2 linked regions of the Hydrogenispora ethanolica genome follow. The protein of the gene in region 1 interacts with the protein of each later gene in a pairwise test. Links are inferred from orthologs where the notes say so. Each region holds a gene or a part of one and is shown in the gene's direction. Other genes may lie near its edges.

Evidence for each region. The genes of interacting proteins can lie anywhere in the genome.
Region 2: the proteins of EDC14_RS23115 (region 1) and EDC14_RS04025 interact in binary tests that used the Escherichia coli proteins (3 or more experiments, as listed by UniProt). The link is inferred for Hydrogenispora ethanolica from one-to-one orthologs.

The regions. Positions count from the first base shown.
Region 1 is NZ_SLUN01000043.1:7,132-11,169, forward strand. The notes cover bases 71-3,028. They hold EDC14_RS23115 (penicillin-binding transpeptidase domain-containing protein), read left to right. Parts: upstream 71-460; coding sequence 461-2,596; downstream 2,597-3,028. Other genes in these bases: EDC14_RS23110 (hypothetical protein), read left to right, coding at 71-397; EDC14_RS23120 (UDP-N-acetylmuramoyl-L-alanyl-D-glutamate--2,6-diaminopimelate ligase), read left to right, coding at 2,779-3,028. Outside these bases: more of EDC14_RS23110, read left to right, coding at 1-70; more of EDC14_RS23120, read left to right, coding at 3,029-4,038. UniProt on the Escherichia coli protein: Essential cell division protein that catalyzes cross-linking of the peptidoglycan cell wall at the division septum. Required for localization of FtsN.
Region 2 is NZ_SLUN01000003.1:173,541-177,010, forward strand. What follows is about bases 541-3,470. They hold EDC14_RS04025 (transglycosylase domain-containing protein), read left to right. Parts: upstream 541-1,022; coding sequence 1,023-2,918; downstream 2,919-3,470. Other genes in these bases: EDC14_RS04030 (oligosaccharide flippase family protein), read right to left, coding at 2,809-3,470. Also shown: EDC14_RS04020 (ATP-dependent DNA helicase), read right to left, coding at 1-335. UniProt on the Escherichia coli protein: Cell wall formation. Synthesis of cross-linked peptidoglycan from the lipid intermediates.

The DNA.
Region 1 (4,038 bases):
TAAAATTTTACGGAGAGAACGTCCGAATCGTCGGGTTTTCTTTAAAATCGGAGGAGTAGTGCTCTGTGTGCTGGTCCTTAACATCCTAATTCAAGCGGTCGTAATTCAGAAAACCTATGAGATTCGCGGCTGGGAAGCGAAAATTAGAGATGTGAATCGAGAAATGGTCGAAGTTCGAATGGATATGGCAAATCTTGAATCTCTGGATCGAATTAAGTCAATCGCTCAAAATGATTTGGGGATGAGAGAAGCTGGGTCTTCTGATTATCGTTGTATTGCAGTTGCTCATCCAAAATCCTCGAATACTATTGATAATCCCAGAAAAAGCGGGAGTCTTTTAGCAAAAGTCGCTTCCTGGGTCGGAGGGTTTGGAGCCACAATGGCGAAAACCCCCTGATAAGTGTCTCTTTCTCTCTGAATACTAAAAATGATATCAAAAAATTTCGGCGGAGGGAAAAAGTTGAGTCTGGAGGTAACTTCAAAAAAAAGACTCGCCGTATTACTTTTCATTGCGCTAATTTTGACGGGCTGTTTGGTATTACGGGTTATTTATTTACAGGTTTTCATGGCCGGTTGGTTGAAAAAATCCGCTGAAGCTCAGCGATTGCGCTCAGTCCCAGTTCAAGCTCGCCGCGGAACAATTTATGATCGGCTTGGTAACGAATTGGCAACCAGTGTGGATGCTGACAGTGTATATGCTGTTCCTGCTGAGATTGAAAATCCTTCCAAGACAGCTATGATCCTTTCGGAAATACTCGGACTAGACAAGCAAAAGATTCAGGGGCTCATCGCCAAACGAGCCTCTTTTGTTTGGGTCAAGCGGAAGGTCACTTTTACCGAAATTAAGCGGTTGCGAGAAGCTATAAAAGTTCATAAACTGCATGGCATTGAGATTAGCCAAAAAGCGCAGCGGTTTTATCCCCAGATGTATCTTGCGTCTCAAGTCTTGGGGATTGCCGGTATCGATAATCAGGGGCTTGAGGGACTTGAGAAATATTATGATTCATACCTCCAAGGAGTACCCGGTCGCGACCAGGCAGAATTCGATACTGCCGGACGGCATATTCCGCAAGGCGAGCGTCGTTATATTCCTCCTGTACCAGGTGATTCCATTTATCTAACTATCGACCAGAACATTCAATTTATCGCAGAAAGAGAGTTGGAAAAGGCCGTAAGCGATACGGGCTCCAAAAGAGGCATGGCGATAGCGGTCAATCCGCAAAATGGCGATGTTTTGGCCGTCGCTGTCCGGCCCAAATTCGATCCCAATCAATATGCGGATTATCCTGCTGAAAACCGCAGAAATCCGCTTTTTACGGATATGTACGAACCAGGTTCGACCTTTAAGATCTTCACCGCTGCGGCAACATTAGAAGAAGGAAAAGCAAATCTGGAATCCACCTTCTTCGATCCCGGTTTCATTATTGTGGATGATCGCAGATTGAAGTGTTGGAAAGCGGGCGGACACGGTAGTCAGACTTTCATTGAGGCATTAGAGAATTCTTGCAATCCAGTATTTGCCACCTTGGCATTGCGGCTCGGCAAAGAAACTTTTTATCAACACATCAAGGCTTTTGGCTTTGGAGATTTAACCGGAATCGATTTTCCCGGAGAATCAGCCGGGCGGCTGAAATCACTGGCGGAAGTAAAAAATGTTGAATTGGCGACGATTGGATTCGGGCAGGGAATTACGGTCACCCCGCTTCAGATGGTGATGGGGGTTTCAGCGATTGCAAACGGTGGATATCTTCTTAAACCTCATTTGGTTAAGGAGATCTACGCTCCCGATGGAAAATTGATTAAAAAAACCGATCGTGAAGTCGTTCGTCAAGCGATTTCTACGAAGACCGCCAAATTAATGGCCCGCTTGTTACAATCGGTGGTCACGAATGGTTCCGGGGCTAACGCTTATTTGGAAGGTTACCGGGTGGCGGGTAAAACGGGAACCGCTCAAAAAGTGGTAGCGGGTCAACGAGGTTATAGCCAAGTCATCGCTTCTTTCGTCGCTTTCGCTCCGGCTGAAAATCCCCAGATTTTAGTGATGGTCTTGTTAGATGAGCCGAATATTTCAATCCGTTATGGTTCAGTCATTGCTGCTCCAGTGGTTGGCAATATTCTACGGGATACCTTACGGTACTTGGGGGTTAAACCAAAATTCGACGAAGAATTGTTGCCGAAAGATAAGGTCCGGATCATTGAACCGGAAATTACCGTGCCAAACGTTTTGAATCTGTCGGTGGCAGAGGCGGTATCCCTTCTCAAAAAGAGTGGGATTGAGTATCGAATATCGGGTTCGGGAAATTCCATTTATGACCAAACGCCTAAGCCCGGAGTCGTAATCGGAAAAGGCTCAAAGGTATTGCTATATCTGGATCCCACGGGAAAATACAACCTTCAGAATGATAAGGTGGTTTTACCCAATCTACAAGGCCTGGATCAACCCAAAGCTGAAAAAGTAATTACCGAATTAGGATTGAAAATTGAGATAGTTGGCCGTGGGGTAGTGGTTAGTCAAAACCCGTTGCCCGGGACTGCGTTGCGGTTTGGAAGCACGGTTAGAATCACTTGTCAGACATCATCGAGCAAATCACCTTAATTTACCATTAAGCGGATAGAAATGAAGAGATCGGATAGACTACCAATGTTACAGTTTTTTATCATATCCATACAAAGCAGGATTGTATTCGCAATTAGCGAATACCTATCTGGATTTAGTTCTATCTCTTATCGGGGCTTTGGTTTTGATAGATGGAACTATTTTGCAGAGGGGGAAGTTCTGTGAATTTACGAGATTTGCTCATCAATATTCCGGTACAACAAAGTTCCGGTAATCTTCTTTTAAATATCTCAGGAATTGCTCAAGATTCCCGTTCGGTTAAACCGGGCGATCTTTTTTTATGCGTGAAAGGCGCCCGTTTTAATGGTCATCATTATTTGAAGCAAGCTGCTGAGGCTGGGGCAGTTGCTGCTATTGTGTCCGAATGGCCTACATGCGATTTTGGCTTGACTTTAGTTCTGGTTCCGGAGGTCACCAATCCGGTAATAAAAGAGATAGCCGGTGCTTTTTACGGTTATCCGGATCGCCGGCTCAAATTGATCGGAGTGGTAGGAACGAACGGTAAAACCACTTCCACGTATTTGATGAAGAGCATTTTGGAGGCTGCCGGTCACAAGGTCGGCCTGATCGGCACGATCGCTAACTTAGCCGGCGATCAATCCATCGAAACCGGAAATGGTTCTCATAATACCACTCCCGGTGTTTTAGAATTGCAGAAATTGTTTGCGGCAATGGCGGAAGCCGGTATTCAATATGTAGTCATGGAGGTCTCATCCCACTCCATTGCGCAGGATAGAGTATGGGGCCTTTCTTTTATTGGCGGGATTTTTACAAATATTACTCAGGATCATTTAGATTACCATAAGACCTTTGCTGAATATCTTAAAGTCAAGTCTCGTTTTTTTGTGGAGCTTCCCCAAACTGCCTGGGCGGTGTTGAATTTAGATGATCCGCATTCCAATGGAATGATCAGTCAAACTTCCGCTAGAGTATTGACCTATGGAATTGAGCACCCGGCTCAAATCAAAGCGGAAGACGTCAGTCTGGAACACACAGGGGTTTCTTACCATGTTTGTATGCCGGATGGGAAAATTAAATTAAACCTCCATCTCACCGGCTACTTTAATGTCTATAATAGCCTTGGCGTTTTTGGAGCAGGATTGGCTTTAGGTATCGAACCGGCCACCATAAAAATTGGCTTAGAAAAGGTAATGGGGGTACCGGGGCGTTTTCAAACAGTTCCTGGAGCCTCTTCTTTCGGGGTGATTGTTGACTACGCGCACACCCCCGATGGATTGGAGAATATTTTGGCAACTGCCCGTCGCTTAACTTCCCAACGGTTACTGCTGGTTTTCGGTTGCGGAGGAGACCGGGACCGTACCAAACGGCCGCTGATGGGGGAACTGGCGGCGAAAATGAGCGATTTCACCATTATTACTTCAGATAATCCGCGCACCGAAAATCCATTGTCCATTATTCAA
Region 2 (3,470 bases), on another replicon or contig:
TTGATCTGCGCCAGATGCTGGGGAAACTCCGCCGGCTCCAGCGCATCCAAAGGGAGGTAGGTGGTTTTGACCTCTTCCACCAACAGCCGCTCCGTGCTCTCCAACAGCCCGTCGATGCGGCCGCGGATCCGCAAGCGAAAGGGATCGCGCTCATAAAGGAAATCGATAGGCACCTCGGCGCGGTAACCCGGCAAATGGCGGGTCGAAACCAAGTGATGGCCGGCGCTGCCTTCCTGGCCGCGGGTAGCCGGGGTAAACGCGGCGCCCAGATCCTTGGGGTGAAAGAGCCGGTTCAGCAGATCGGTGGCACCGATCGTGATTTGATGAATGGCCAATGGCTAAACCTCCGTTTGGTGAAGCTGGCAACCGTCTCCCTCCATGGAGGGAGACCGGTTGCCATTCGTCTTTTTGAGTTTTAAATGTGCTTCTCATTAAACTTAAATATCGATAGAAGCCTTTATCTTTCGAAACAGTACCCGCCTTCAAGGATGAAGGCGGACGCCGCATCTTTTCGCGGATGAAAAACTGCGGTTGTCAGCGGAAGCCTGCACTTAGTTGCCAGACAGAAGGCCAGGGATGGCGAAGACATTCAAGAACCGGGATGAATGAGGGAGGTCTGGAATCCGTAGGTTCCAGCGCCTTTTTGGTGACTTTTGGGGCGGACCAAAAGTCACCCGCCGCCGGAACCGTGGGCCAAAGGAACAAGCATCCAAAAGCTCTTTACATTCCAAATCAAAAATCTGATTTTGGGCTGTTTGTCAAACGTATCCTTTTATTATGGCTTCGACTTTTTTCTCTGTGAAAGTTGAGTAAGTTGAATTAATGAAAAGAGCGGGTCCTCATCCGGCCTTCGCGAATGATTTCATTCTAACACGCTTCCGCGAAAGGGCGCAAATTTTATTCTCATCCCCGGCCGGGCGGTCCGGGAACCGTCCCGAAAACGGAGAACGGACGGCCGCTTTCCATTCTTCCCCTGTATGTTTTGGCACAGCGGCAGATAAAGCTATGGAAGAGGTGGAAGCATGGTGCGTTCCCGGAGAAGAAAGCTGACCAGGCCCGGCAAACGGCGGCGTTTTTCCCGGCTCATCCTGGGACTCGTCCTGGGAGTCGGGTTTTTGTTGGTATTATTCATTTTTTTCAACCCCTTCGTTTGGCGGCTCAATCTCCGGGCGGAACTGGAAAAGAACAAATCCGCGTCGACCGTCTATGACCGGGACGGCGAGGTGGTGGCGGATCTCTATGCCCGGGCCCGGATCTGGGTGCCGATCCGGCAGGTGCCGGCCGCGCTTCAGCAAGCCTTTGTGGCCACGGAGGACGCGCGTTTTTATGAGCACAAGGGGATCGACATCCGGGGCATCCTGCGCGCGCTATACCAGGATGTCAAAGAACGGAGCAAGGTCCAGGGCGGGAGCACCATCACCCAGCAGCTGGTGAAGAATCTCTATTTCTCGCAGGAAAAGAGCTTTTTCCGCAAGGTCATGGAGATGTCCTATGCGATCCGCATCGAGCAGCAATACAGCAAGGCGCAGATCCTGGAGATGTATATGAACAGCATCTATCTGGGTCAAGGCTCCTGGGGGATCAACAGCGCGGCCCAAGTCTACTTCGGCAAACAGGTCCCGGATCTCACCGTGGCGGAAGCGGCGCTCATCGCCGGCCTGGCCAAAGGGCCCGAATACTATTCGCCGTTTCGCCATCCCCAGGCGGCGCTGGCGCGGCGCAACGTGGTCCTGCAACTGATGCGGCGCCACGGCTACCTGCCGGAAAAAATGGCGGCCGAGTTGAGCAAACGGCCGTTAGGCACTTTGAATAACCCCGGTTCAACCTATGTCGGCGCTTACTTCGTGGATTACGCCCTCGATCAGCTGCGCGCCAAGACGGGCTATACCGAGAGTGATCTACGGTCGGGCGGATTCCGGATCTATACTACGATGGACCGGAGGATCCAGAAAGCGGCCGAGGGAGCGCTCCAATACTTACCGGCCCAGGGGCCGGACCGTTGGGGAGTCGTCCAACCGCAAGGCGCAATCGTCGCCATGGATCCCAAAAACGGGGAGATTCTGGCCCTGGTCGGCGGGAGGCGCTATTCCGCGGCCGAACCGAACCGGGCCTACCAGATACACCGCCAACCGGGTTCGGCCATCAAACCGTTTGTGTTCACGGCCGCGTTGGATGCCGGTTATACCCCGGATACGCCGGTGGTCGACCAGCCGCTGGCCATCGACGTCCATGGCCGGCTCTGGGAACCCCAGAATTACGATAACCAGTATCGCGGCACGATCAGTCTCCGGACCGCCTTGGAAGAGTCGGTCAATACGGTTGCGGTCCAGCTGGTGCAGGCCCTGGGACCCGCCAATGTTTTCGAATTGACCCGCAGGATGGGTTTGGTCAGCCTGGTGGGAGAGGGGGAGAAGAATGACCGCAGTCTGGCGCCCTTGGCCCTGGGCGGTCTGACCAAAGGCGTCACCTTGTTGGAATTGACCGGGGCGTACAGCTCCTTTGCCAACCAGGGCACCCGTTCCGAGCCGTTCGGTATGTTGAGGGTGTACAGCCGGGACGGGAAACTGATTTACCGGGGCCAGCTCCGTCAGGAGCGGGTGATTTCCGCCCGGACCGCCGAGACCCTGACCGCGATGATGGAAGGAGTCATCGCGCGGGGCACCGGGATCCGGGCCAAGATCGGGGTGAAAGCGGCGGGCAAGACCGGAACCTCCAATTGGAATACCAACGGCTGGTTCGTGGGGTATACCCCCGAAATCCTGGCCGGGGTGTGGATCGGCAATGATCAGGAGAGCAAGCCGCTGGAAGTCAAGGGTGTTGCCTTAGGAAGCGGAAAGGCCTCAGAGATCTGGGGCAGATTTTTGGGACAGGTTCTGGCCAGGAGCGTCGCAGCTCCGCCAGGCTCGCCAACGCCATAAAGATCTGGGCGATATTAAACGCCCAGGCCGATCCGTTAATCCCCAACAAGGGAGTCAGGAACACCAACAGGCCGGTCTTTAACCCGGTGGACCACAGACTGAGGCTGAGAACCTTATCGGTTTTGCCGATCGACGCCAAAATGGCGATATTCAGGATGGCGACTCCGGTGAAAGGCAATCCGATAACGGTGAGGCGGATCAGGTATACGGGAGAGAGGTCGTCATAGAGGAGCCGGGACAGCCAGGGGGCGCCCGTGAGGATCAGCATGAAGCCGGCCAGACAGATCGCCAGGGAAGCGCCGTAGAACAGCAAAATTTTGCGGTGGATCTTGCGCAGCCGGTTGGTCTTGGCATCCGAGCTGATTTGCGGGGAGAGCACGGTAGCCAGCGGCCCGATGAAGATCAGCGGGAAGTAAGCCACCGGTTCGGCCATCCCGGTCAGCTTCCCGAAGAGTCCGGTACTGTCAAAGACAGAATAGCCGGCTTGGATCAGAAAATAGGGAATGATCACGCCTTCGCTGGCCAGACTGATCGAGGTCACGATCTGATTGA